DNA from 4 places in the Arthrobacter sp. YC-RL1 genome. Region 4 is predicted to be linked to each of the others. Evidence: riboswitches for the same ligand, from Rfam matches in the RefSeq annotation. Region 4 holds a riboswitch; each other region holds the start of a gene.
The links. A riboswitch is a leader RNA that binds a small molecule or an ion and turns the genes downstream of it on or off. The one in region 4 is predicted to bind S-adenosylmethionine.
Positions count from the first base shown of each region.

Region 1: linked by a shared signal. The riboswitch ahead of ATC04_RS16720 (ABC transporter ATP-binding protein) and the one ahead of ATC04_RS14655 (aminotransferase class I/II-fold pyridoxal phosphate-dependent enzyme) in region 4 are both predicted to bind S-adenosylmethionine.
Region 2: linked by a shared signal. The riboswitch ahead of ATC04_RS01825 (acyl-CoA dehydrogenase family protein) and the one ahead of ATC04_RS14655 (aminotransferase class I/II-fold pyridoxal phosphate-dependent enzyme) in region 4 are both predicted to bind S-adenosylmethionine.
Region 3: linked by a shared signal. The riboswitch ahead of ATC04_RS13555 (bifunctional o-acetylhomoserine/o-acetylserine sulfhydrylase) and the one ahead of ATC04_RS14655 (aminotransferase class I/II-fold pyridoxal phosphate-dependent enzyme) in region 4 are both predicted to bind S-adenosylmethionine.

Region 1 covers NZ_CP013297.1:3,631,001-3,636,409, reverse strand. Annotated here, with positions in the region: gene ATC04_RS16730 (ABC transporter permease) at 1-149, opposite strand, end outside; gene ATC04_RS16725 (aliphatic sulfonate ABC transporter substrate-binding protein) at 155-1,177, opposite strand; gene ATC04_RS16720 (ABC transporter ATP-binding protein) at 1,266-2,087, opposite strand; SAM riboswitch class I at 2,093-2,195, opposite strand; SAM riboswitch class I at 2,462-2,552, shown strand; gene ATC04_RS16715 (acyl-CoA dehydrogenase family protein) at 2,602-3,912, shown strand; gene ATC04_RS16710 (LLM class flavin-dependent oxidoreductase) at 3,975-5,393, shown strand.
Region 2 covers NZ_CP013297.1:397,612-403,020, forward strand. Annotated here, with positions in the region: gene ATC04_RS01810 (sugar diacid recognition domain-containing protein) at 1-1,032, shown strand, start outside; gene ATC04_RS01815 (glycerate kinase) at 1,042-2,208, shown strand; gene ATC04_RS01820 (alpha/beta hydrolase) at 2,316-3,149, shown strand; SAM riboswitch class I at 3,342-3,432, shown strand; gene ATC04_RS01825 (acyl-CoA dehydrogenase family protein) at 3,484-4,689, shown strand; gene ATC04_RS01830 (acyl-CoA dehydrogenase family protein) at 4,739-5,409, shown strand, end outside.
Region 3 covers NZ_CP013297.1:2,920,829-2,926,237, reverse strand. Annotated here, with positions in the region: gene ATC04_RS13565 (hypothetical protein) at 1-392, shown strand, start outside; gene ATC04_RS13560 (VOC family protein) at 479-1,123, opposite strand; SAM riboswitch class IV at 1,297-1,415, shown strand; gene ATC04_RS13555 (bifunctional o-acetylhomoserine/o-acetylserine sulfhydrylase) at 1,505-2,848, shown strand; gene ATC04_RS13550 (homoserine O-acetyltransferase) at 2,851-3,999, shown strand; gene ATC04_RS13545 (SGNH/GDSL hydrolase family protein) at 4,065-4,922, opposite strand; gene ATC04_RS13540 (hypothetical protein) at 4,972-5,352, opposite strand.
Region 4 covers NZ_CP013297.1:3,164,545-3,169,953, reverse strand. Annotated here, with positions in the region: gene ATC04_RS14665 (putative oxygenase MesX) at 1-195, opposite strand, end outside; gene ATC04_RS14660 (LysR family transcriptional regulator) at 318-1,259, shown strand; SAM riboswitch class I at 1,481-1,571, shown strand; gene ATC04_RS14655 (aminotransferase class I/II-fold pyridoxal phosphate-dependent enzyme) at 1,712-3,028, shown strand; gene ATC04_RS14650 (cystathionine gamma-synthase) at 3,025-4,230, shown strand; gene ATC04_RS14645 (hypothetical protein) at 4,394-4,726, shown strand; gene ATC04_RS20050 (hypothetical protein) at 4,913-5,038, shown strand; gene ATC04_RS14640 (hypothetical protein) at 5,105-5,409, opposite strand, start outside.

The sequences.
Region 1 (5,409 bases), 470 kb from region 4:
TGCCATACCGCGACAATGACCACCGGCAGGATCAAGGACAACAGCCACTTGGGCGCCTGCAGGATCCGAGCGGCGAAGCCAGGTTTGTGCCGGTCGGCAGCGGCAGAGCTGCCGCCGGCTGCCTGGGAAATCTGAGTTGGCGTGGACATGATGATTACTCTCCGGAAATGTTCTTGGCGTCGGCCTTGGTGGCGAACTGATCATCCACCAGGGTGGCCAGCGCTTCGTCAACGGTTTCCTGCTTGGATACGTCGCCGCTGGCAACCAAGGTAGGGGCGATGTTGCCGAGCACCTTGGTGAAGGATTCGCCGGGAACGGTGTCCACGTCCAGGTTCGAGCGTTCGTTGATCACCGTCTGGGCGACTTCGGACTCCAGTCCTGCGACCTCGGCCAGGATGTCCGCGGTTTCGTCCGGATTCGCAACGGCCCATTCGCGGGCCTTCTCGTACGAGTCGACCACCAGCTGGGCCAGCTCCGGGCTTTCCTCGATGAAGTCCGCGCGGGCATTCAGTGCGCCGTAGGTGTTGTAGTCCAGGTTGCGGTGGAACAGCTTGGCGCCGTCCTGTTCGGCGGCGGCCATGATCGGGTCGAGACCGGACCATGCGTCGACCGAGCCGTTGGCCAACGCGGTGCGCCCATCGGCGTGCTGGACGTTCTGCAGGGTGATGTCCTTTTCGCTCAGACCGGCCTCCTCAAGGGTCTGCAGCAGGAAGAAGTACGGATCAGTGCCCTTGGTAGCGGCGACCGACTTGCCCTTCAGATCTGCCGGGGTGGTGATCTTCGAGTCCTTGTTGACCACCAGCGCCGCCCATTCAGGCTGCGAGTAGAGCGAAATGGTCTTGATCGGCGAGCCGTTGGAGCGGGCCAGCAGTGCGGCGGAGCCAGCGGTGGAACCGACCTGCACCGCGTCGGCGCGCAGCGCTTCATTTGCCTTGTTCGATCCGGCGGATTGGATCCACTCGACGGTGACACCCTGTTCCTTGGCTGCCGCATCCAGCCAACCCTTTTCCTTGAGCACCAGGCTCAGCGGGTTGTAGGTGGCGTAGTCGATGGACAGGGTCTTGCCGTCGCCGGCTGCCGAGGCGTTCTCTCCGGCGCAGCCGGAGAGGGCTACGGCGCCGACGGCCAAGGCGGCGATGGACAGTGCGGTACGACGGGTGAAACGGTGTGCGAGCATGGAAATTCCTTGATTTGTGCGTGCGAGTGCAGCGGCTGCGTGGATGCAGCCGTAGAAGAAAGTCGAGATGCCGGTGGCGAAACCGGTATTAGTGGTTTGCGGTGTCGACGCCTAGCAGTCCCAGCAGGTGGGCGCGGTTGGTGACGAACAGTGCGTCGCTGTGGCTACGCGGGTGCGCCGCGGACAGCCGGAGGTCCTCGATGACCGTCGCTGACTGCTGGCCATTGGCACGCCCCAGGACGATCACCCGATCTGCCAGGGTCAGCGCCTCGTCGACGTCGTGGGTCACCATCAGGACGGTGGTCGGGAACGACGCATGGATGGACAGGAGCAGGTCCTGCATTTTCAGGCGGGTCAGTGCATCCAGTGCGCCGAATGGTTCATCGAGCAGCAGCACGCCGGGGCGGCGGGCCAGTGCTCGGGCGAGCGATACGCGCTGTGCCATGCCGCCGGAAATTTCGCGTGGCCGCAGATCGGCCGCGTGGGTCAACCCGGTCAGCTCCAGCAGCTGGTTGATGAGTTCAATGCCGGCCGGCTTGCTGGTCCCCGGAGCCAGTCCGAGTGCGATGTTCTCGCGCACCGAACGCCATGGCAGCAGCCGTGGCTCCTGGAAGGCCACCGCGCACAGCTCGTTGATGTCGTTGACTTCCCGGGTGCCGGTGAAGACGGCGCCACCCGTGGGATGGTCCAAGCCGGACACCGAGCGAAGCAGCGTCGACTTACCGCAGCCGCTGGCTCCGAGGATCGCCACCACCTGTCCTGCTTCGATGTGGAGGTTGACGTCTGCGAGGACGGTGCGCTGCTCCTTCTTGGTGGTGAAGGTGCGCGAGACATTGTGGAAGTCCACGGACAGCGCGCTGGATGCGCTGGTTGCAACCTCGGTCTGAGGCAGGGCAAAGGCAGTAGCCATGATCATCTCCATCGGTCCTGGCGGTAGCACCGGCCGTGAATTCCGGGAATTCAACGGTGGTTGCTGCGGCGTCATAGAGCCAGATCTCTCGGCCGCTCGGGATGGTTACGCATCCATTACATGCATTCGAACGATTCCATTGCAAATCCTGCGTAACATGAAAAATATTCGATCTGAACGCGTAATATGTGGGATATTTCGTTATTTATTTCATTGAACGTTGGTTTGATCGATCTTTGCCCCTCTTCCTTGGGTCATCTTCGGCGGTTCGCGGCAATCGGCACTCGCGAGCCTCTGCAACCCGTGCGTTTTCAGCGACGAAATATGACTACGGGGCTTGGAGCCGCCCGATTGTTACGGCTACAAATGATTACGACCCATCCAGAGCGGCTGAGAGATCTGGCTCCACGACGCCGCAGCAACCACCCATGACAGGGACGGTGCTACCGCCAGGATCGATGGAAAGAATCGAGGACTTTTTATGTCTTTTGGCGCACCCCAAAACGATTTTGAGGTGGACTTCAACACGCTGAGCACCCCGGGGGCCGGCAATGCGCTGGAGCTCGACGAGTTCACCGAAGACCGTCCGACCCGCCAGCTGCTCAAGATGACTCCGGGGCCGGGGGCCGACGAAGACTACGAGCGCCTTGCAGCGATTTTCCGTCCGGTGTTCGCCCAGATCGCCGCCGGCGCCAAGGAGCGCGACCGCAATCGCATCCTGCCCTTCGAACAGGTGGGCCTGCTGAACCGCGACCGCTTCGGGGCGTTGCGCCTGCCGGTCGCCGACGGCGGCCACGGCGCCCGGCTCAGCGACGTCTTCCGCCTGCTGATCGAGCTTTCCGAGGCCGATTCCCATATCGGCCAGCTCTGGCGCGCGCACATTGCCTTCGTCGAGGACGTGCTGCGCCTGCAGGACGAGCAGCTGAAGGCCAAGTGGTTCGCCCGCATCGCGGCCGGGCAGATCGTCGGCAACGCCTACACCGAAAACGGCGGCAACGCGCTGGGCACGCTGAATACCAAGTCCAGCCAGGTCGACGGCCGCTGGGTGGTCAATGGCGAGAAGTACTACTGCACCGGCACCATCTTCGCGGACTGGACCACCGTCGCGGTGGCCCATCCGGAGCGCCCGGGACGCCAGATCGCCGTGGTCTCTACCCAGCACAGCGGCGTGAAGATCCTGGACGACTGGGACGGCTTCGGCCAGGGGCTGACCGGTACCGGGACCACCGAGTTCCACCAGGTGCCGGTGGACAGCTTCATGCCGGAGGATCCCAACGACCCCGAGGCCTCGATCTTCCAGCTGGTGCTCATGGCGGTGCAGGCAGGCATCGGCCGCGCGGCGCTGAACGACATGCGCAGCTCGGTGCAGGCGCGCACCCGCAGCTTCACCACCGGCACCGGCGTCCCGGTGCACCGCGAACCGCAGGTGCTGCAGCTGGTGGGGGAGGTCTCCGCGGAGGTCTTCGCCGCGGACTCGGTGGTCATCGGAGCGGTGCTGGAGGTCGAAGCCGCGCTGCAGGACGCGCAGCTGAACGCGGAGGAGCGATTTGCGGTCTGCGAGCTGGCCGCCAACCGGGCGCAGACCATCGTGCAGCCGCTGGTCATCAGCGCCACCAGCAAGCTCTTCGACGGGCTGGGCGCCTCGTCCACCCGCAGCAGCTGCAACATGGACCGGCATTGGCGCAACGCGCGCACCATCGCCACCCACAACCCTGCCATCTACAAGGCGCGCATCGTGGGGGACTACGAGATCAACGGGGTCCAGCCCCAGCGCCTCTCGGTCACCGGCGACCTCGCCGCACCCACCGGGCACCACGCCGGCTAGCGGCCGCCGCGCCGCGCACCCACCAGACTTCCACTTCTCAACCACGAACAAGGGGCACATCCATGAGCGAGAACCAGCCACATAACGCGAAGCGGGAAATCCTCTTCAACGCCTTCGACATGAACTGCGTCGCCCACCAGTCCCCGGGCCTGTGGCGCCACCCGAAGGACAAGGCCGCCGACTACAAGACCATCGGCTACTGGACCCACCTGGCCAAGGTGCTGGAAAAGGGCAAGTTCGACGGTCTGTTCATCGCCGACGTGCTGGGCACCTACGACGTGTACAACGGCACCAACGAGTCCCCGCTGCGCACCGGCGCCCAGGCCCCGGTCAACGACCCGTTCCTGCTGGTCTCCGCCATGGCCGCGGTGACCGAGAACCTCGGCTTCGGCGTCACCGCCGGCACCGCCTACGAGCACCCGTATCCCTTCGCCCGCCGCCTGGCCACCCTCGACCACCTGACCAACGGCCGCGTGGGCTGGAACGTGGTCACCGGCTACCTGCCTTCGGCCGCCCGCAACATGGGCCAGGAAGACCAGATGGAGCACGATGAGCGCTACGACCATGCGGACGAATACCTCGAGGTCGTCTACAAGCTGCTTGAAGGCTCCTGGGAAGACGACGCGGTGCAGGCCGACAAGGAAACCGGCGTCTACACCGACCCGGCCAAGGTGCACCCGATCAACCACGATGGCAAGTACTTCAAGGTTCCGGGCATCGCCATCACCGAGCCGAGCACCCAGCGCACCCCGGTCATCTACCAGGCAGGCACCTCGCCGCGCGGCCTGAAGTTCGCCGCGCAGAACGCGGAGGCGGTTTTCGTGACCAGCCCGACCCGCGAAATGCTCAAGGACACCGTCACCAAGATCCGCGACCATGCCGAGGCCGCGGGCCGCGGCCGCTACGACATCAAGATCTTCGCGATGCAGACCATCATCACCGCCGAGGATTCGGCAGCAGCCCAGGCCAAGTACGAGGACTACAAGTCCTATGCGGACATCGAGGGCGCCATGGTGCTGATCTCCGGCTGGATGGGCATCGATTTGTCCACCTTCAACCCGGACGAGGTCATCGGCGCCGACGTGAAGTCCAACGCCATCCAGTCTTCCGTGGCCACCTTCCAGAAGGCCAGCGGCGACGAGGGCAACCCGTGGACCGTGCGCCAGCTGGCCGAATGGGTTGGCGTGGGCGGCTTCGGCCCGATCACCGTGGGCTCCGGCGCCGAGGTCGCCGAAAAGCTCATCGACTGGGTCAACTACACCGACGTCGACGGCTTCAACCTGGCCTACGCCATCACCCCGGGCACCTTCGAGGACATCGTCGAGTACGTGGTTCCCGAGCTGCAGGCCCGCGGCGCGTACAAGACCGAGTACGCCGACGGCTCGCTGCGCAACAAGCTGTTCGGCGCAGGCGACCACGTCAAGGACACCCACCGCGCGGCGTCCTTCAAGGTCTCCAACCGCTTGGCCGCCCAGGTCTGATCCCGGAACTACCGCA
Region 2 (5,409 bases), 2.8 Mb from region 4:
CGTGTTGTCCAAACCATCGCCCCGCGCGTCGACTACCCGCTGAACATCATGGACGAGCGCGGGATCATCATCGCTTCGTCCGACCCTAAACGGTTGGGGAACCCGCATCCGGACGCGCTCAGGGCCCTGTCGGAGAACCGCACAATTGTCACCGCCCAGGCCGACCCGGTGTCCGGGCAGCTGCCGGGCGTCAACGTGCCACTTTATGCGGACGGCGTCGTGCAGGGTGTCGTGGGGGTGACAGGGGCACCGCAGGAGGTTGCGTCGCTGGCCCAGCTGATTTCGCTGACCGTGCAGCTGCTGCTTACCCAGCACGAGGAGCATGTCCGAAGCACGGTGCGCGCCACCCAGATTAGTGACATGCTCTCCGGACTTGTGTCGGGATCCGCGAGCGACGAAGCCTTGGCTGAGCAGCTCGAGCAGCTGGGCTTGAGCGCGCCATGGTCGCTGAGCCTGCTGCTCGACGAGGACGGGCCTGAGCAGTACGAAGCAGCATTGACGATTAACAATGCCCGATGGGTGCTGTCCTCCGGTCCAATCGAGGATCCTGCTTCTGCCCGCGCGATCCTCGGGCCCCCTCGGACACAGCCCAGCGACCTTCTGGTCGACGCCGAGAACCTGCGGACCCTGGGCGCGGTGCCCGCGCTGGTTCCGGCTGCCGGACTTCGCGAGCTCTGGAACGAGGACATGGCGCTGTCGGCGGCCAGAGCACCGGAAGCGTACTGCCGTTCGCTGGCCCGGCGCACGGCCCAGATCAGTGCGGAGCATGCGTTCACGCTGCTGGCGCTGGCCGCCAGTTCGACGCAGTCCGAAGCCATCGCAAGGCTCACGGTCCACCGCAATACGCTGATCCAACGAATGGACCGGATCAAGCAGGTCACCGGCAGCGACCCGCGGGTTCCCGGCGAGCTGATGGCCTTGCTCAACTCCATCTACGCCCGGGTCCGGCTGGGCGAAATGCACATATTCCAGTATTCGAAGCAGCTGAAGTATGGGCTTCGGCCTATAGGACTTGTGGAGGAATCTCCATAGGGTTAATGCATGACCTCAACACCGAACTCTTCGCCGGCCACTGGGTTGCAAATCGCCGTGGTGCCGGATTCCTTCAAAGGCAGCGCTCGCGCCAGCGAGGTCGCCGAAGCCATCAGGACCGGATTCCTCGCAGGTGCCGGCAGCCTGGGCCGTGAAATCTCCGTGACCGCGGTGCCCTTCGCCGACGGAGGCGAGGGAACCCTGGAAGCGCTGATCGACGCGTGGGGCACCGAACCGGTTCCGGTGCAAACCGCTGATGCCTTAGGCAGACCGGTGCAATCACGGCTGGGGCTGTCTGCCGACGGGAAGATCGCGGTGGTCGAAGCAGCCGAAGCAGCCGGCCTGCCGCAGGTTGCCGATGCGCCGCGCCAGCCGCTGTCGGCCACCACCTACGGGCTCGGCGCGCTGGTATCCAAGGCGCTGGACCTCGGGGCCGAGCAAATCATCCTCTGCCTGGGCGGCTCCGCGACCACCGACGGCGGCACCGGTTTGCTTTCCGCTCTGGGCGCCAAGTTCCTCGACGCCGACGGCAACCAGCTGCAATCGGGAGGCGGCCCGTTGAACGAGCTGCACAGCATCGATGTCAGCGGGCTGGATCCGCGCGCCGCCGGGGTAGTGTGGCAGATCGCTTGCGATGTCACCAACCCGCTATTGGGCGAGAACGGCGCCGCAGCGATCTTCGGGCCGCAAAAGGGTGCTTCCCTGAAGGATGTCGCAACCCTCGACGCCGGGCTGGGCCGGCTGGCCGATGTGCTGGAAACCGCCACCGGCCGGGTGCTGCGCGACCGAGAAGGCATGGGCGCCGCCGGAGGCCTGGCCTTCAGCCTGGGCAGCTACTTCGCGGTCGACCTGGTCCCCGGGTGGGAGCTGGTCGCCCGGGTGCTGGACGCCCACCGCATCATGGGCGGCGCGGATCTGGTCATCACCGGCGAGGGCCGGCTGGACTCGCAGTCCCTGCAGGGCAAGGTGGTATCCGGGGTACTGCAGGCCGCCGGGGGAGACGTTATCGTGATCGCCGGATCGGTCAGCCTGGAAGACCAGGTTTTGGCCGACGCCGGAATCCTCGCGGCCTACTCGATCGCTCCGGGCCCGGCGAGTTTGGCCGAGCTGTCCGCCGACGCGCTGAAGCTGCTGGAGCGCACCGCGTTCAGCGTCGCACGGACCTACCTGCGCTGAAGCGCTCGCTGTCGCTTTGCGCAAAACCCTTGCCACCGTCGAGGACCGATGCCTAGCGTGGGAGGCAGCGCGGCAACCGCCGCGCCCCCGTCGGCGAAAGGGCCAGCATGGCAACCGTGAAAGTCGGAGAAGAGAACACCACCGATATCGAGCTGTACTACGAGGACCACGGCTCCGGGCAGCCGGTGGTGCTGATCCACGGCTACCCGCTGGACGGATCCTCCTGGGAGCTGCAGACCGCGACGCTGCTCGGCGCCGGCTACCGCGTCATCACCTACGACCGCCGCGGCTTCGGCAAGAGCTCCAAGGCGGCCGTCGGCTACGACTACGACACCTTCGCCGCCGACCTGCACACGCTGCTGGAAACGCTTGACGTGAAGGACGCAGTGCTGGTGGGCTTCTCCATGGGCACCGGCGAGGTAGCCCGCTACCTTTCCACCTACGGCTCGGCCCGCGTCGCGAAGGCCGCCTTCCTCGGCTCGCTGGAACCGTTCATCCTGCAGACCGATGACAACCCCGAGGGTGTGCCGCAGGATGCGCTGGACCCGATGGCCGAGGCCGCCAAAACCGACCGCTACGCGTTCTTCAGCAGCTTCTTCGAGAACTTCTTCAACACCGAGACCTTCCTGGGCAACCGGCTGAGCGAAGAGGCGCTGGCCGCGAACAAGGCCCTGGCCTATGCCGCCTCGCCCTACGCCTCGGTCGCGGCCCAGTACACCTGGACCACCGACTTCCGCGCCGACATCCCGAAGATCGACGTGCCCGCGCTGATCGTGCACGGCACCGCCGACCGGATCCTGCCCGTGGACGTCACCGGCCGGCGCTTCGCCGAGGCGCTGCCCGCCGCCGAGTACCACGAGGTGGATGGCGCCCCGCACGGGCTGCTGTGGACCCACGCCAAGGAGGTCAACGACCTGCTGCTCGGCTTCCTCTCCCGCTAGCCGCAAGGCCCGCCGGGCCCGGGCACTGCGTGCGCCAATATGACGTCGTGCGACGGCTGGATGCTGCCGCGCGCCGTCGCGATCTGGGCCCGGCGCGGGTTCCAAACTCCCAATATGACGCAGTTTTGCGGTGCGTTCCGCCGCGTGACGGGGCGGTTCCCTCCGGCTTCGGCGGCGTGCTTGAATCGGTGCACACCATCCAGAGCGGCTGAGAGACCTGGCTCCGCGACGCCGCAGCAAGCCTGTAATCCGCAGGGAGTGCTAACGCCAGGTTCGATGGAGCCCGGGCCGCGTCCCGGTATCCCTCGGAAGTCCAATTCCAAGGAGCCCGATCATGACCGTCACCGCATTGCCCCGCGTCCCGTACACCGGCACCGCCAGCGAGGCCGAACTGGAGCGCTGGCGCGCCGTCGCCCGCCAGGTTGCCGGCACCCTGGCCGCCGACGCGCTGGCCCGCGACCGCGCCAACAAGCAGCCCTTCGCCGAGGTGAAGCTGCTGCGCGAGGCAGGGCTGCTGGAGCTGCTGGTCCCGGCCGAGTTCGGCGGCGCCGGCGGGCACTTCGAGACCGCCTTCGAGGTCATCCGCATCCTGGCCGCCGCCGACGGGTCGATCTCCCAGCTGCTGGCCTACCACTACATCAACCAGTCCTCCATCGCGTTCTACGCCCCGGCAGAGGCGCAGGCCGACTGGTGGCGGCGCACCGTGGAGGGAAGCTGGCTGTGGGGCGACTCGGTCAACCCGGTGGACCCGAACCTGGTGCTGACCCGCGAGGGCGATGGCTACCGGCTGAACGGGGCCAAGCGCTTCTCCACCGGCTCCGGGGTGGGCGAGGTCATCGTCGTCAACGCGGAGGTCGAAGGCAGCGGCGAGCTGCTGGCCTTCGTGGTCCCGCGCGAGGCCGAAGGACTGCGCATCGTCGACGACTGGGACTATCTGGGCCAGCGGCTGAGCGCCTCGAACTCGCTGGTGTACCGCAACGTGCGCATCGAGCCGTCCGACGTGCTGGGCCCGGTCACCGACGAGCCGGTGGCCACCCTGCTCACCCCGGGCATCCAGCTGGCCTTCGCGAACTTCTACCTGGGCATCGCGGAGGGCGCGCTGGCGCGGGGCCGGCAGATCCTGCTGGGGCGCACCAACGCCTGGTTCCTCTCGCAGGCCGAAACCTATTCGCAGGACGTCGTCTTCCAGCGCACCGTGGGGGAGCTGAAGGCCCGCACTGCCGCGGTGGCCGCGCTGGCGGAGAAGCTGGGCCGCCGCTTCGATCAGGTGCTGGGCGGGGCAGTCAGCCAGCCGCAGCGCGCCGAGTTGGCGGTGGCGATCGCGGAGCTGAAGGTCGTGGCCAGCGAGGCCGGCGTGGAGGTCGCCAACCGCATCTTCGAGGTCACCGGATCCTCCTCCACCAAGAGCAACGTCGGGCTTGACCTGTTCTGGCGCAACGTGCGCACGCACTCGCTGCACGACCCGGTGGACTACAAGAAGATCGAGGTCGGCGCCTACTTCCTGCGCGGCGAATCGCAGCCGCTCTCGCTGTACACCTAGACACTGGACGCCTACGCCACCCTGCCTGCAACACCGATTGGAACACCAGATGATCGCCCTGTCCACATCCCGTCTGGCCGGGCTGCGCGAACGCTTCGCCCCGCACTTCCAGGCCATCGCCGACGGCGCCGCCGAGCGCGACCGCACCGGCGCCCTGCCCTACCGCGAGGTCGCCGACCTCGCCGCCGCCGGCTTCGGCGCGATCCGCGTGCCCGTCTCCCACGGCGGAGCCGGCGCCACCCTGCCCGAACTGTTCGAGCTGCTCACCGAGCTGGCCGCGGCCGACTCCAACATCGCCCAGGCGCTGCGCGCGCACTTCGCGTTCGTGGAGGACCGGCTGGTCGCCGCCCCGGGCCCCGGCCGCGACACCTGGCTGGCCCGCTTCGCCGCCGGCGAGCTGGTCGGCAACTCCTGGACCGAGGTCGGCGCCGTGAAGGTGGGCGAGGTGATCACCAAGGTCAGCCCGGACGGGGCCGGCGGCTTCAGCATCACCGGCGCCAAGTACTACTCCACCGGCTCGATCTTCGCCGACTGGCTGGACACCTACGCGCAGCGCACCGACACCAAAACCCGCGTCATCGCCGCCGTCCGCCGCCACCAGCCGGGTGTGGCCCTGGCCGAGGACTGGGACGGCTTCGGCCAGCGCACCACCGGCACCGGCACCTCCACGTTCACCGGCGCGGCGGTGGAGGAGCTGATCGAGTTCGACACCCGCTTCAA
Region 3 (5,409 bases), 240 kb from region 4:
GCATCATCACCAGCAGCAAGGCCCATGCCGAGGCAACCGGCGGTCTGCTGCTGGGCTTCGAGGACCGCTATTCCCCGGAAACCGTCAAGTGGGATCTGGCCATGAAAATGTCGGTCAACCCCACCGAACAATGTTTGGGCAGCCTTGCGGCGAGCCACGGCATTGTTGGCACCTCGAGTGCCGCTACCGAAGCGCAGCGGCACATGTGGGCGCAGTCCAACCTGCTGTACCAATGGTGGACTACAAAGGCAGACCGGGAATTCGTCGACTCAGCCCAGTCTGAGCAGCTCGACGCGCTGAACGCGCTGGACGAGCAGTCCCAAATCAGCTGGGTGAAACGGGCGGCCGCGGGAGTCGAAAACTGCCAGCTGGTGCAGCTACCCGGATCCTAGGGCTGCACCAACCGTCCAATTAACAAGCAAAGGTAGGTGGGGACTCCATTGTCCCCGCCTATCTTGTGCTGTGGTCCCCGATGTTCCTAGAGAACGACCGTGCCCTTGGCGGTATTGAAAGTTACCGACAGGATGCCCGGCGTCCCGTTGGGAGCTTGGTACTTGGTGGTCACCGGTCCGAGATTCACGTTCTCCGGCTGCCCCAGCCATTCAAGCACGCGCTCGCGGGATCCTGCAATGTTGATCTCGCTGATTTCACCGGTAGGCTCCAGCGCGCGCGACGGATGCAGGTCCTCGGTGCCGTCGTCCCAGCGCAGCAGATAGGGCACCTGCGGATCCGCGATCAGGCCCTTGATGCCGATCTGCTGCCAGGTCAGTTCGCGGCCGTCGGGGAACTTGCGGTTCCCGGGAACTGCCTTGCGTTCCAGGCGTTCTTCCGCTCCGCTCAGGTCGTCCAATGACACGCACCAACCCATCCAGCCGCCGCCCAGCTCGGAGCGCGCGCGCACGGCCTGTCCGAAAGGTGCCTTGAGGCTGGCAGGATGGTTCAGTACCTCGACGACCTCAAGGTACTGGTTGTGCTTCAGCGGGAAAATTACATTGCGAGTTCCAAACCGTGGATGCACGCCTCCCTTGACGAATTCCAGGCCCAGGGACTCTGCAATTCTTTCAGCGGTTGGCATCAGCCCATCCGGGCCGCATGCGTACGTAACGTGATCTAGCCTCATCATGTGCCAATCATGACAACAATGTGATCCCAGTCTCTACTTAGGTGATCCTAAGATCTGGACTCTTGTCGAATTCTGTGCAATAAGACGTCGCTCGGACGTGAATATGACCGATTGAGACTCTGGATCCGGCCTCGGGTTGCCAAGATATTCGATTTTCGGGCACACTGGTGGCAGGTCATGAGTCCCAGTAACAAGCCCCGGCTTACTGGGCGGCAACCCTCCAACCGCGGTGGGGTGCCCCGGGTGAAGACCTGGCCCTTGAGCCGCTCGGCGTCAAGGACAAGCGCGGGTTACCCCTCTGGCAGCACCTCGTTGAGGTTCTTCCCGGTGGTGTGTGTTCAGTGGTGTACCCCCATAGTTACAGAACTTTTGGAGGCTGCCATGAGCAACAATTGGTCGTTTGAAACCCGTCAGATCCACGCAGGACAGAGCCCTGACCCGGTTACCGGTGCTCGCTCCCTGCCGATCTTCCAGACCACGTCCTTCGTCTTCCCGAGCGCCGAAAGCGCCGCAGCGCGCTTCGCCCTGCAGGAGCTGGAGCCGATCTACACCCGCATCGGCAACCCGACCACCGAGGCCGTGGAAACGCGCATCGCCGACCTCGAAGGCGGCGTGGGCGCACTGCTGCTGTCCTCTGGCCAGGCGGCAACCACCTTCGCGATCCTGAACATCGCCGAGGCCGGCGACCACCTGGTGGCCAGCCCGAGCCTCTACGGCGGAACCCAGAACCTGCTCAAGCACACGCTGAAGAAGCTGGGCGTCGAGGTCACTTTCGTTTCCGACCCGGACAACCTGCAGGAATGGCGCGACGCCGTCCAGCCGAACACCAAGGCGTTCTTCGGCGAGACCATCTCCAATCCGCGCCAGGATGTGCTGGACATCGAGGGCATTTCCGCGATCGCCCACGAGGTCGGCGTGCCGCTGCTGGTTGACAGCACCCTGGCCACCCCGTACCTGATCCGTCCCATCGAATGGGGTGCGGACATCGTGATCCATTCGGCCACCAAGTTCCTCGGCGGCCACGGCACCGCGATCGCCGGCGTGATCGTGGATTCGGGCAACTTCGACTTCTCCAAGGATCCCGAGCGCTTCCCGAGCTTCAACACCCCGGACGAGTCCTACAACGGCCTGGTCTACGCCCGCGACTTGGGCGTCAACGGCATCCTCGGCGCCAACCTGGCCTACATCCTCAAGGCCCGCGTACAGCTGCTGCGCGACCTGGGTTCGGCCCCGGCGCCGTTCAACGCGTTCTTGATCGCCCAGGGTCTGGAGACCCTGTCCCTGCGCATCGAACGCCATGTGGAGAACGCCTCCGCTGTCGCGAACTGGCTCGAAGCCCGCGCGGATGTGGAAGCTGTGGCCTACGCCGGCTTGGAATCCTCGCCGTGGTTCGAGCGCGGACGCAAGTACAGCCCGAAGGGCGCCGGCTCGGTGCTGGCCTTCGACCTGCCCGGTGGAGTCGAAGCCGGCAAGGCTTTTGTGGACGCATTGCAGCTGCACTCCCATGTGGCGAACCTGGGTGACGTCCGCTCGCTGGTCATCCACCCGGCCTCCACCACCCACGCCCAGCTCTCCGACGCGGAGCGCCTGGCCGCCGGGGTGCGCCCGGGACTGGTGCGCCTGAGCGTCGGGCTGGAGAACATCAACGACATCCTGGCCGACCTCGAGCTTGGGTTCCAGGCGGTCGCAGCCCTTGAGGGCAAGGAACTGCAGGAAACCCGCTAGGCATGGCATCCATTGTGACTACCGAAGACACCATCGGCACCGAAGAGCTCGCCGAAGGGACCCACGGCATTTTGCGCCGTGCGTCCGTGGGCGAGTACTCCTTCGAGTTCGGCGGCTACCTGCCGCAGGTGGCCCTGGCCTACGAAACCTGGGGGGAGCTGAATGCCGAGCGCAGCAACGCAGTGCTGGTGATGCACGCCCTGACCGGAGACGCCCACGTCTCCCGGGGCGATTCGCAGACCGACGGCTGGTGGGAGGACTTCGTCGGCCCCGGCCTGACAGTGGACACCGACCGCTTCTTCGTGGTCTCGGTGAACATGGTCGGCGGTTGCAATGGATCCACCGGCCCCGCATCGCTGGATGAGCAAGGTGTGCCGTGGGGTTCGCGTTTCCCGTTCGTCACCATCAAGGATTCGGTACGGCTGGAGCAAAGGCTGGCTACGCAGCTGGGAATTGAGCGCTGGCATACCGTGCTCGGCGGGTCCATGGGCGGAGCCCGGGCCCTGGAATACGCGGTTGAATTCCCTGAGCAGGTCGCGAACCTGGTGGTCATGGCTTCCACCGGCCAAGCCAGCGCAGAACAGATAGCGTTCGCGCAGGTGCAGACCCAATCCATCCGGCTTGATCCGCATTTCGCCGGGGGAGACTACTACCTGAACCAGGCGCGCCCGGACGAGGGGCTGGGACTGGCCCGCCGGCTGGCCCACCTGACCTACCGTTCCGAGGCGGAGCTGGAGCACCGCTTCGGCCGCAAGGCGCAGGAGGGCGAGGTGCCGGCAGGCCCCTTCGAAGGCAAGCGCGGCCGCTACCAGGTGGAAAGCTACCTGGACCACCAGGCCAGCAAGCTGGTCAACCGCTTCGACGCGAACAGCTACCTGGTGCTGACCGAGGCCTTGATGAGCCACGACGTGGCGCGCGGGCACGGCTCCTATGAGCAGGCGCTGGCTCGGCTGGAGCAGGTCAATGTGCTGGTGGCCGCCGTGAAATCGGACCGCCTGTACTACCCGGAGCAGTCGGTGAAGCTGGCCGCCTCGTTGGCCACACCCAAGCCCGTGCACTACATCGATTCGCCGATCGGCCATGACGGCTTCCTGACGGACGCCGCCCAGCTGGATGGGGTGCTGCGTACCCTGGTCTTCGACGAAGACTGATCCACGCACAAAGCGAAGGCCGCGCCACCAGTTATCGGTGGCGCGGCCTCCGCCGTGTCCGGGGGCTATCGGGCGCTGTCGCCGGCGCCCAGCGAGTCGTTCGGGGCGCTGTCCGCAAAGGGCATCGGGGTGGGGCGCTTGGCGGTGATGCCATCTCCCGAGGACTGGTGGCGCAGCCGGCGCAGTACCCATGGGGCGAGGTGCTCACGGGCCCAGTGCAGGTCCTCGATCCGCGCTTCCTTCCAGCTGCGGGTGTCCTCGACTGCGTCGATACGGGTGTCAAGCGTGTGCGGGACGTTCAAGGCATCCAGTGCCATCGCCGCAATGCGCTGGTGGCCCAGCGGCGAGAAGTGCAGGCGGTCCGCAGACCACATCACCGGCTGGTGCAGTTCGCGCAGCGCCCACATGTCTGCCACGATCGCGTCGTAGCGTGCGGCGACGGTGCGGACATTCTCGTTGTAGATGGCCACGCGGCCGCGGATGCTTCCGAGCACCGGGGTGTCCCGGATATCCGGCCCGGTGAACAGCAGGATGGTGGCCCCCGTGGAATTCAGCCGGGAAATCGTGGAATCGAGCTGGTCGGCGATCTTGTCCGGATCCCCTCCCGGGCGCAGCACGTCGTTGCCTCCGGCGCAGATGGAAATCAAGTCGGGCTTCAGATCAATGGTCGGCTGGACCTGCTCCTCGATGATCTGGGCAATCAGCCGGCCGCGGATCGCGAGGTTGGCGTAGGCGAAGTCAGGCACGCCCCGACTGAGCTCCTGGGCCAGACGGTCGGCCCAGCCTCGGAAGGACTGCGGGGCCAGGGGATCGGGGTCTCCCACGCCCTCGGTGAAAGAATCGCCGACCGCTACATAGCGCCGCCAAGGGTGCACCGTGGAATTCTCGGAATCAGGAGTTTCGAAACTTGGGGAAATAGCCACAAGCTACATTGTTACTCGTTAGTAACGTTGTGTCAACGATTCGAGAAAACTATCCGAGCAGGACCTTGCTGCGGGCCTCGGCGTATTCCTCGGCGCTGATCAACTGCTTGGAACGCAGATCCTCCAGCTCGCGCAGCCGGTCCTCCTTTGACTGGGCCGGGGCGAGCAGCGCGGACTTCGAGGCCTTGGCCGCGATGTCGGTCTGCACGGTGAAGATGTCAACCCCGGCGTTCTTCGCCGCCCGGTAGTTGCGCACCCAGACAACGATGATGAATACGACTACCAGCGTGAAAACGACAAGGAAGAGTATGGACAAGATGCTGACGCCGGCAAAGGCCGCGTCCATGGTGCCGGTCGGGTCGGAATCGAATAGTGTTTCCGGATCGTTGAGCTCTTCGATCAGTTCCGGCGGGGCGTCATCAAAATTCATCGCGGAGGCTGCTTTCGGTGGGTGGAGAAAACATCGTTCATCTATTTCCACAAGTCA
Region 4 (5,409 bases):
GCCGTCCGGATTGTCCCAGTGCATCAGGGAATTCAGGCGCCGGTCGATCATCGTCAGCGCGTTGCCCAGGTTCTCCCGGCGGTTCTCGCCGCGGGCCAGATTCGCGAAATTCGTGGTGATGCGCGAACTCTCGGCTGGAGTGTAGTCCTGGTTGAAATCGGTGCTGGAAATGCTGAAGGTCAATGCGTCTGCCATGGCGGCCAATCTGTTGCTCATGGGCCTGGACAGGCCTGAATCAAGTGGATGCCTCAATCATGCAGGGCCTTTTTCGATATCGGGTAACTGGGGCTAACTATGGATTGATATAGACTCAGCCTATGGTTCAAAAGGCAAGCGGCTTGACGCTGCAACAGCTTCGCTACTTCACCACGGTCGCGACCGAGGGCTCGATCTCCGCGGCCGCTGACCTGCTCTACGTGGCCCAGCCGAGCATGTCTGCCGCGATGAAGGAGCTCGAAGCACGCCTGGGGCGCACGCTGCTGGTGCGTTCAGCCAAGGGCGTGACGCTCACCGTCGAGGGCGCTGAATTCCTGGGCTATGCCCGCCAGGTGCTCGAACAGGTGCAGCTGCTGGAGCATCGCTACCTGGGCCGCCCGCCTTCCCGCCGCCTGCTGGGCATTTCGACCCAGCACTACTCGTTCTCCGTGGATGCGTTCGTGCGCATGGTCCAGGCCAGCGGGGCCGAGGAGTACGAGTTCTCGCTGCGCGAGACCCGCACTGAGGAGATCATCGAGGACGTGCGCACGCTGCGCAGCGAAATAGGTATCCTCTACCGCAACGACTTCAACCGCAAGGTCATCGACAAGCTGCTGCGCGAATCCCGGCTGGTGTTCCACCCGCTGTTCCTTGCAGATCCGCACATCTTCATCTCGCGCACCAACCCGCTGGCATCCCGCCGGCGCGCCACCCTGGAGGACCTCGAGGACCTGCCCCGGCTGACCTTCGACCAGGGCGCGAACAACTCGTTCTACTTCGCCGAGGAAATCCTCTCCACCCTCTCCAGCAAGCGCGAGATCAGGGTCTCGGACCGCGCGACCATCTTCAACCTCATGATCGGCCTAGGCGGGTACACGATCTCCACCGGCATCATCAGCGACGAGCTGGACCCGTCCATCGTTGCCATCCCGCTGGATATCGACGAGCGGATCGAGATCGGCTGGATCGACCACGCTGCGATCCCGCTGACCGAACAGGCCCAGCGCTACCTTGAGGAAGTACGCTCGGTGGTCTCCGAGTTCGGCGTTCACTTGCTGGGCTGAAACGTCATAGTGAGTCTTCAATTCGTCCTCACGCGACACATATAAGCCCATAATTCCCGGAATTCAGGGGTTTTTGCCCCATTTAGCGCGTCACATGGGCCATACGGGGCATGGCCCAGCATGACGAAACCGCGACATATGACGGGCCGCGGCACTGCATTAAGCGCCGGCCGCGCCCCCGCTTGCGCCTGCCGGCACCGGTGGCCAACCATGGAACTACTTACCCATCTAGAGCGACTAAGAGATCTGGCTCGTCGACGTCGCAGCAACCATCGGGAAACCGAAAGGTGCTAATGCCAGGAACGATGGAGCAGCTCCGAGCCGCGTTATAAACCGCGGCGCTGTGCCTCGTACCGTGATGTCCAGGCCGGCAATCGGCCTGGCACCGGCGGTGCGCGGCACCGTGTTCGGTGCACTCTCTCGTGGACTACACAACGAGAAGGAGTACTGCCATGGCCCAGCCACGAGACCTCGCACAGCAGTCAACCGCGGCGATCCACGCCGGATACACCCCGAGCGGGGACTACCGACCGCTGACCGTGCCGCTGTATTCCTCCGCGGCCTACGAATTTCCCTCGCACGCCGATGCGGTGGAGAAGTTCGCGCTGCGCCAGTCGGGCTTCACCTATTCGCGCACCGGGAACCCCACGGTGTCGGTCTTCGAGCAGCGCGCCGCCGCATTGGAAGCCGGAGCCAACGCGGTGGCCACCGCCACCGGCCAGGCTGCCGTGGCGCTGGCGCTGCTGGCGCTAACCCAGGGACCCAAGCACATCATCGCCTCCAGCCAGCTGTACGGCGGCACCGTGGACCTGCTCACCGATTCATTCAACGACTTCGGCATCCGCATCAGCTTCGTGGACCCGGATGACCCGGCGGCATGGGAGGCCGCCATCGAGGAAGACACCCGCGCGTTTTTCCTTGAATCGGTCACCAACCCGCTGTCCACGCTGCCGGATTTGCCGGCGCTCAGCGAGATCGCCCACCGCCACAACATCCCGGTGGTCGTGGACAACACACTGGCCACCCCTGCAAACTTCCGGCCGCTGCTGCACGGCGCGGACATCGTGGTGCATTCGGCCACCAAGGCCCTGGCCGGCCACGGCCAGGTGCTCGGCGGCGTGGTCGTGGACTCCGGGACCTTCGACTTCTCGGACCCGGTCCGCTGGGCGCAGGTCGCCGCGCCGCGGGCCCGCTACGCCGGCACCTCGCTGCTCGAACGCTACGGGGCCGGAGCCTATTCCATGCTGGTGCGTTCCAAGTTCCTGCATGACTTGGGCCCGACCCTGCCGGCGGCCAGCGCCCATGGCATCCTGACAGGCATCGAGACGCTGTCCGTGCGCACCGCCGCGGCGCAGCAGAACCTGCTGCTGTTGGCAAACTTCCTGCAGGCGCACCCCGCGGTGGCGCAGGTGCACCACCCCAGCCGGCCCGGGCACCCGCACTTTGAGCGGGCCAAACGCTTCTTCCCGCGCGGCACCGGCAGCGTGCTGGCGGTGGAACTGCACGACGAGGCCCTGGTCTCCGCGTTCATCGACAGCCTGGAGGTGATTGTGCTGGCCGCCAACATCGGCGACACCCGCACCATGATCGCCCACCCTGCCACCATGACCCACTGCCGGCTCTCCGAAGCGCAGCTGGCCGACGCGGGCCTGAACCGCGCGGTGCTGCGGATCTCGGTAGGACTGGAAGACCCCGCAGACTTGATCCGCGACCTGGACCGCGCGCTGAATGCGGCCCAGGCCGCCACCCGAGAGGAGAGCTTCGCATGAGCGGCTTCAACACGCTGGCGGTGCACGCCGGCCAGGAAAAGGATCCGCACACCGGTGCGGTGATCCCTCCGATCTACCAGACCAGCACCTTCATCCAGGACGGCATCAACGTGCTGCGCGCGGGCCACGAGTACTCCCGCGGATCCAACCCGACCCGCAACGGGTTCGAAACCCAGCTCACCGCTTTGGAAGGCGGAGCCGCAGGCTTCTCCTTCGCCTCCGGGATCGCGGCGGAAGACGCGCTGCTGCGGGCGCTGCTCGCCCCGGGCGACCACATCGTGCTGGGCGCCGACGGCTACGGCGGCACCAACCGGCTGATCACCCGCCTGCACCACAAGTGGGGCATCACCGCCAGCGCCGTGGACATCACCAACCTCGATGCGGTGCGCGCAGCGCTGCGCCCGAACACCGCGCTGCTGTGGGTGGAAACCCCCTCCAACCCGCTGCTGGGCATCGCTGATCTGGCAGGCTGGGCCTCCGTGGCCGCGGAAGCCGGCGCGCTGCTAGTCGTGGACAACACCTTCGCCACCCCGTACCTGCAGCGTCCGCTGGAATTCGGCGCGCACGCGGTGGTGCACTCGACCACCAAGTACATCGGCGGGCACTCGGACGTGCTTGGCGGCGCGGTGATCGTGGGGGAGCACCTGCACCGCGGGCAGTCGCTGGCCGAGGCCGTGGGCTACCAACAGTTCGCCGGCGGCGCGGTGTCCGGGCCGCAGGACAACTACCTGGCCTCGCGCGGGCTGAAGACCCTGGGCCTGCGCATGGAACGCCACTGCACCACCGCCTCAACGCTGGCCGGATGGCTGGAGGACCGGCCGGATGTCACTCGTGTCTACTACCCGGGGCTACCCGGGCATCCAGGACACGAGCTCGCCACCCGGCAGCAGCGGGACTTCGGCGGGATCCTCTCGCTGCAGTTGGCTGACGAGGCAGCCGCCCGCGCCTTCGCCGAGTCTATGGAGCTCTTCCAGCTCTCGGTGTCGCTGGGCGGGGTGGAATCCCTGGTCTGCTATCCGCGGGAAATGACCCATGCGTCGTTGATCGGCACCCCGCTGGAAATCCCTGCGAATCTGGTGCGGCTGTCGGTGGGCATCGAGGAAGCCGACGACCTGTTGGGCGACCTGGAACGCGGGTTCGCTGCAGCGGCAAAGGCGTCCAGGGCCGGCAGTATTCAGCACCAGAGCTTTGCTACCGCTTGATCTGCCGTCAGAAGATTGTCCGGTGGTCTTCCGCACCGGAAAGCTCGCGTCGACGGCAAATCGTTGGCACGGCTCAGTTAATTCTCTCCTGTGGTGCGCGCCATGCACGGAATACTGGGTTCCAAATGCGATGATCTCCGGTAACTGTGATTGGGGAACCAAAATGACAACTGCATTCCGGGAGCCGAACAGGTCGCAAAATCCAATGAAAACACTTGGCATCGCGGGTGCGGTGGACATGGTCGGTTTGAACATCACCGTGCTGGCCTTCTTTGCCTTGTGGCTGATTGCCGACAGCGCCGCCATTGGCCGCATGGAATCGGAATCCAGTATTGATCCGGGCCAGATGCTTCCGAACTCGGAATTGATGTGGTTGGCAGCGCACGGTTCCGTGCTGATGGTTGTCGTTCTGGATTTGCTGGCTATTGTGTTGCTGGTCAAGAACACAGGTGTCCTGCAGCATGCCGCCATGGAAAATAGGTCTCATGTCTCTTGAAGAATCCAATGACGTTGAAAGCCACTCGCGTGGGTACCGCAATCCTCAACGGAGGCCGGGGTAGGTCTGGGACGCTGAGAACGGCCAGCTAGCCATGTAGGGCGACCGGTTTACGGGCACCATAGCCATCCGCCGTTAGAGGTTCGGATGAGCGCAACGGACCCTCGGTAGTCCTAGCGTGGGTGTATGAAGCACATAACTCTGGAGATCATTAATGTAATTGATCTTCCTGCCGCTCCGATTTTCGTCACCATGTCGGTCGCTGGCGGCCTCGTGAAGTCCGAGAACGCCGTCGCCGTGGCCAATCCGTAGCTCACCGACCAGTGCCATCGAACATGAGTGACCTCTCATTCTTTGCGCGGTGGCAACACCTTGGAGCTAACGCCTGAGTTTCCTGATCGCCCAAGCTACTGTAGATCCAGCAAGGAATAGAAGCGCGGATGCTGTGAATAAGCGGGGGTAGGCAGAAGAATCCGGGACATCGGTCCTACTGCCTAGATCCGGCGTCAGTTCTCCTGCCACGTCTGCTGCAGGTGCTCTGCGATTCCGTCGGTTCTGGACAACTTTATTGAACACAGGGCCTATGGTTCCAACTAGCCAGATCAAACCACCCCCGGTGATACCGGCCGCTGCGGAGGCGAGGAAGAGCTTGCGCTGGACGTTTGTCTCCTCTTGCTGGTCGA